Regions from separate parts of the Pseudoalteromonas sp. TB41 genome, predicted to be linked through region 1. Evidence: predicted binding sites of a transcription regulator. Region 1 holds the regulator's gene; the other holds the start of a gene.

Region 1 (3,427 bases):
GCGCTCGCATACAGCCCCGGTGTCGCAGAACCTGTTCGTGAAATTGCCGCTGATCCAGCAAATGCCTACAAATATACTGGTAAAGGAAATATGGTTGCGGTTATTACTAACGGCACCGCAATTTTAGGCTTAGGTAATTTAGGTCCACTGGCTTCAAAACCCGTTATGGAAGGTAAAGCGCTACTATTTAAGCGTTTTGCAGGGTTAGACTCTATAGATATTGAAGTTAAGCACCGTACTACCGAAGACTTTATTAACACGGTGGCTAATATTGCCGACACTTTTGGTGGAATTAATTTAGAAGATATTAAAGCGCCCGAGTGTTTTGAAATAGAAAAAGCGCTTATAGAGCGTTGTAGCATTCCTGTTTTTCATGATGATCAGCATGGTACGGCTATTGTAACGGCTGCGGGTATGCTAAACGCGCTGGAAGTACAGGGCAAAGCAATTGAAGATGCAATTATTGTATGTTTAGGTGCCGGCGCTGCAGCTGTTGCCTGTATGGAGCTTTTAATTAAATGTGGCGCGTTGCGTGAACATATTTATATGTTAGATCGCAAAGGAGTTATTCATACGCGTCGTGATGACTTGAATGAATATAAGCAATTATTTGCAAACAATACCGATAAACGTACTTTACAAGATGTAATTGAAGATGCCGATGTGTTTGTGGGTGTATCGGGCCCTAATTTATTAGCCCCTGAAGATTTAAAATTAATGGCTGATAGACCCGTGGTATTTGCTTGTTCAAACCCCGATCCTGAAATCGATCCGCAATTAGCACACGCTGCACGTAACGATTTAATTATGGCTACAGGTCGCTCTGATTATCCGAATCAAGTTAATAACGTATTGTGTTTTCCGTTTATTTTCCGTGGTGCGTTAGATGTACGTGCCAGTGAAATAAACGACGAGATGAAAATTGCTGCTGTAGAAGCAATTCGTAGTATTGCTAAAGAGCCCGTACCGACTGAAGTGCTTACTGCCGCAGGCATCGACAAATTAGAGTTTGGTGCTAAATATATTATACCAAAACCAATGGATCCACGTTTGTTACCACGTATAGCTAAAGCGGTTGCGCAGGCGGCGGTAGACTCTGGCGTTGCACAAATTGATATGCCAGAAAACTACATGGCGTAATTGTTAAGTATAAATTAGCGCAAAAAAAACCTCAGCATTTGCTGAGGTTTTTTTGTATAAAGACCCTTCTAGTCTTCATTTAAAATAGGCACTTCTAGTCCCATTTCTTGCATTATTTTCTTCACTTCTTCAGGTACTTTTTCTGCGTTATCTTTACGCAAATCATCATCATTAGGCAGCGGTTGCCCGGTAAACGCATGCAAAAACGCTTCGCATAAAAGCTCGCTATTTGTTGCATGACGTAAGTTGTTTATTTGACGACGAGTACGTTCATCAGTTAATACTTTTAATACATTTAGCGGGATCGAAACGGTGATCTTCTTTACTTGTTCGGATTTTTTCCCGTGTTCTGCGTATGGGTGAATATATTCACCATTCCATTTAGCCATAAGATGTATCGTTGCCTCAGATTATAAATTGCTCACACAGCATCAAAGCGTGTAAATATGCGTGAAATTCTATCGGTTTAAAAAAGATAGTCAAATACTAGTTATTTAGCTATCTAGACATTTAAATGTTTTGACATCTTAAATTGCATACGCTACCTTTTAGACGTCTAAACATCCAAATTAGTAAAGGTAGCGAAAATGAGTGAAAAAAATAAGGCAACAATTGCTGTTCGTAGTGGAATAGAAGCCGACAAACAGCATGGTGCGGTTGTTCCACCGCTTTATTTATCAACAACTTACTCATTTGCTGACTTTGATACAAAGCGTCAATATGATTATGGCCGCAGTGGTAACCCTAATCGTGACATTTTGGCTGAGGCGCTCACGGAGCTTGAAGGTGGCGCTAAAGGCATTATTACCGCAACAGGCATGGCAGCCGTTCACCTAACAACACAATTACTTAATAGTGACGATACGTTAGTGATCCCTCATGACTGTTATGGGGGCAGCTATCGCTTATTTACTTCGCTAGAAAAGCGCGGCTTATTAAAACTAGAAGTGGTCGATTTTACCAAAAGCGACAGTTTGACACGCATCCTTGCTATTAAACCTAAGCTGATTTGGATTGAAACACCTAGCAATCCTATTTTACGCTTAACAGATATTAAAGCGGTAACTGATACAGCTAAACAGTGTGGTGCACTGGTTGCCGCCGACAACACATTTTTATCGCCAGCATTACAAAACCCGATTAAGTTTGGCGCTGATATTGTGGTGCACTCAACCACAAAATATATCAATGGCCATTCAGACGTTGTTGGTGGCGCGGTTATCGCAGCGACTGCTGAGTTAGGTGAAGAGTTAGCGTGGTGGGCAAATAACATTGGCATCACCGGCGCGCCATTTGATAGCTATTTAACGCTCAGAGGCTTACGTACTTTAAACGTGCGTTTAAGGCAACACCAAGAAAATGCACTCGCCATTGCACAGTATTTAGAACGCTCCCAGTTTGTTGCCCAAGTTTACTACCCAGGTCTTGAATCACACCCTCAACATGCGCTAGCTAAGGCGCAGCAGCTTGGCTTTGGTGCTATGGTTAGCTTTGATATAAAAGGCGATATAAACGATGCTGCAGCGTTTTTAACGCGCTTAAATGAATTTAGCTTAGCGGAATCATTAGGTGGAGTAGAAAGTTTGATTTGTCACCCTGCGACTATGACCCACGCCGGCATGGACGCAACCGCGCGTGCAGAAGCCGGAGTAGGCGACACGCTTATTCGTATCTCGGTGGGTATTGAAGATGTAAATGATTTACTCGCTGACTTAGACAGGGTATTTAATTTGGTGCGCCCAGGGCAAGCCAATCCCGGCCTATCGGCAAAAAGTGGTGCTAGTGAATCATTTGGTTCAGCAAAGTTAAACGCGGCGAATCCGGCGTTATGGTAGTGCATACCAATCTTCAAAATACAAAACATAAATGCGAGTCGGTATTAATATGGTAAATCAGGTTCATAAATTTGGTGGTTCGAGTTTAAGCTCAGCGGATCGCTTTAAAAGTGTCGCAAATATTATTTTAACTCACGCTCAAGCTGGGGATTGTGTGGTGGTATCGGCTGCCGGTAAAACCACCGATACCTTAGTTAAACTGTGGCAAAGCTACCAACAGCAAGACACTCAAGCTATTGCTGATATTGTATTGCTATTGAGCAACCATCAAATAGCTCTAATTGAGCAATTATTAATAGCTAACGCTAAGCACCATGCGCTTGATTTACTTGAAACTGAGCTCAGTATTATTACCAAGCAGGCTAAGCAAGGGACATTAGCTGAAGCTGCGTTATTAGCACATGGTGAATTGTGGTCTGCAAGGTTACTAAGCGCTTACTTAGAACAGCTTA
Region 2 (3,427 bases), on a different contig from region 1:
ATTGAATATGTTAATCCAAAAATGCTGGAAATGACCGACTTTGCAGAAAGTGATTTCCTGCGCCAGCCACTTCTGACTATTATTGCTAATGAAATGACCATGCTGGTAGAGGACATTGACATTGATTTGCGCAACCGTAATTACTGGCGAGGGGATACCCTTATTGAAGCGCAAAACAAGCCACCCATATGGGTATCGCTGAGTGTGTCACCTATTCGTGAAGATGGTGGAAAAATCACCAGTTACGTTGCTTCAGCGCAAGATATTTCATTTGTAAAAGAAAGCCAACGCAAAATGGAACAGCTCGCTTACTTCGACACATTAACTGGGCTTGCTAATCGTACATTCTTTAGAATGCAGCTTAGAAAGTCGATGGCGCTTGCTGAAAGAGGGCGTTACTCGTTTGCTTTATTTTATTTTGATTTGGATGAATTTAAGCGTATTAACGATACTTTAGGTCACGATGCAGGCGATCAACTATTGGTTGAAGTGGCAACGCGCTTAAAGCAGCGCTTACGAGCAGAAGATACTATAGCCCGTTTAGGCGGTGATGAGTTTGCGGTATTACTCAGTGGTATTGAGCATCAAAAAGAAGCATCGGAAGTCGCTGACACCATTCAAAAAACGTTAAATCAGCCAATAAAATTAGGTAGTAACGAAGTGATTGTTAGTGCCAGTATTGGTATTACCTTGGCGCCATTTGATAGCTTAGAAGAAGATCAGTTATTAAAACATGCTGATTTAGCCATGTATGAAGCAAAAGCGAAAGGGCGTAATACGTTCCACTTTTATAGCCAAGATCTAAATGCAGCCGCCAATGAGCGATTATTCCTTGAAAATGAGTTGCGCCATGCAATTAAAGAAAAACAACTCACACTGCATTATCAGCCACAAGTTGATTGTCGCGATAATAGTGTAGTGGGATATGAAGCATTGCTTCGCTGGTTCCATCCTACGCAGGGATTCATTCCACCTACTAAATTTATTCCTATTGCTGAGGCAACGGGTTTAATTGTGGAACTTGGTAAGTGGGTATTACAACAAGCGTGTGAGTTTACTAAACGACTAGAGCAACAAGGTAGAGCGAGCAACATGTCGATAAACCTGTCAGCAAGGCAGTTTAAAGACGCAAGCTTAGTACCTATGCTGAAAAAAATAATCATAGAGACGCAAATTAATGCTAAAAGCCTGCACCTTGAACTGACTGAGAGCATGCTAATGGGTAATGTTGAGGCGGCTATTGATCAGCTACATCAATTGAAAAAGCTGGGTATTTCAATTTCTATTGACGATTTTGGTACGGGCTATTCTTCGTTGAGTTACCTTAAACGTTTTCCTGTCGATATTCTTAAAATTGACCGCTCGTTTGTTAAAGATATCCCTGAAGATGATAATGATATGGAGATCACCGCTGCGATTATTGCGATGGCACAAAAGCTCAAGCTTGATGTGGTTGCTGAAGGGGTTGAAACAATAGAGCAAGTTGAATTTTTACAAAATAATAATTGTTTTATTGTGCAAGGCTATTACTTTAGTAAGCCCGTTGCCGAAGCCGATATCCCTGTGTTGTTTGATCAATTAGCTGCGTTAAAAGTCCCTGAATAGAACAAAAATTGCGGGTTAACCACCCGCAATTTTTACCTTAAACTTTAATCCTTCTAAAATCGCCTTTAACTTATCGCGATCATCACCTTGTACTTCAATAACTCCTTCTTTTACTGCGCCACCTTGGCCCATCTTACTTTTTATTGTTTTTGCTAACTTTTTTAAATCGTGCTGTTGGGGATCTAATCCTACAACTAGCATTACGCCTTTACCTTTTCGACCTTTGGTTTGACGCTCTATGCGAATAGACCCGTCTTTAAATAGTTTTACATCCAGTTCTTTTTCTGGCTTTGGCTGGTCAATTCGCCCTGTTGCTGTTGAATACACTAAGTGATTATCACTCATAATTAACCTATCTAAGATTGAATCTAATATTGGGCTAAATAATAACAAATTTGTGATGCAAAGGCGTAATTTTTGCGCCTAAGCTGAACACCTTTTAATCCCGCAAAGATAAACATCCTCTGTTTAAGTACCGCAATAGTGCTTATGAATAAAAGTGCTTAAGGATTTTAAAAAGCGCTTTAAATTGGCTAGCGCTATAAAAATATCCATGCTACTATTTCGGCATTGTAGATGTATAGATGGCCAAATGATAAATTCTTATTTAGAGCAAGCTCAGCTTAATGTAGAGCAACAGTTAATTAATGCTGAGCTAGAAAAGCTTGAGCAGTACTTAAATAGCAATGCTGCACCGGCCGTGCGTTGGCAGTATCAAATTCCAGAACTCGGTGAAGGTGGCGCATGTAGTTTATTCGGCTACTTGCAAGATGAGCCGTTTAATTTAAACGATTACGTTAGCCAAAATACGCAAATAACGGCAAAGTTAGCGCAACTTCAGTTGATTGTTGACTATGTAATCGAAAACACCCAGTTAGATTGGTATGGCATCTATCAAAATACGGCCACCCCTGAAGGCGAGCAGTTATTAAAGCTCGCTTATTTTGGTGCACCGAGTCGCCCTTTATTTCCGCTCACCGCTGAATTTGCAACCGGCAGTAATAATGTGCAAGTGGCACTCAGTGGTAAAGGACGTGTCATTAATAATGTTGAGCAATATTTAGCCGCGGGTGGTGAGTATTACACCTGCGATCCGAAAGTAAAAGCAGAGGCCTGTTTACCACTATTTAATGCGCAAAAGCAGTGCATTGGCATTGTCGATGGCGAAGCCTTTAGCACGGATTTTTTTGATAATGCGACACTCGCGTTATTAATTGCATGCTGTATTAAAATTCCTCACTTTTTAGTGTAAATAACACTGGTCAATCGAGTGAGTTTTTATGTTAAGCTTAGCGCAACAGCTAACCCCTAAATAACGAAGAGATAGTCAATGTTCTCAGTATTAAAACCATTACCAACAGACCCTATTCTTGGCCTTATGGCGGCCTATAAGCAAGATACTAACCCTAATAAGATTGACTTAGGGGTTGGTGTATATAAAGACGAGCAGGGGAATACCCCGGTATTAAAGTCAGTAAAAAAAGCAGAAGCGTTTCGTTTAGAAAATGAAATGAGCAAATCTTACATTGGTCTTGCTGGTAACTTAGATTACTGTCAACAAATGGAAAATCTTCTTCTTGGTGAGCACCCGGCATTATTAGCTAATCGCGTACGCACAGCACAAGCACCTGGTGGTACAGGCGCACTTCGTGTTGCAGCAGAATTTATTGTACGTTGTAACCCAGGCGCTACTGTATGGGTTACTAACCCAACGTGGGCTAACCACATTAGCTTATTTGAAGCTGCAGGCTTAACTGTTAAAGAATACCCATACTACGACTACGAAAACAAAGATTTATTGTTTGATGAAATGGTTGAAACA

The links. Region 1 encodes MetJ, which represses methionine synthesis genes. Its sites were predicted from a motif close to TAGACGTCTAGACGTCTA; they were not measured.
Region 2: a site for MetJ is predicted at 2,179-2,196, ahead of L641_RS0119140 (translation initiation factor). Genes of this name have one in related genera too.

What each region holds. Positions count from the first base shown of each region.
Region 1 is NZ_AUTH01000084.1:65,720-69,146, forward strand. It holds gene L641_RS0113140 (malic enzyme-like NAD(P)-binding protein) at 1-1,140, shown strand, start outside; gene metJ (met regulon transcriptional regulator MetJ) at 1,209-1,529, opposite strand; gene metB (cystathionine gamma-synthase) at 1,728-2,975, shown strand; gene metL (bifunctional aspartate kinase/homoserine dehydrogenase II) at 3,025-3,427, shown strand, end outside.
Region 2 is NZ_AUTH01000106.1:94,576-98,002, reverse strand. It holds gene L641_RS0119145 (EAL domain-containing protein) at 1-1,605, shown strand, start outside; gene L641_RS0119140 (translation initiation factor) at 1,621-1,950, opposite strand; gene L641_RS0119135 (GAF domain-containing protein) at 2,198-2,857, shown strand; gene L641_RS0119130 (amino acid aminotransferase) at 2,936-3,427, shown strand, end outside.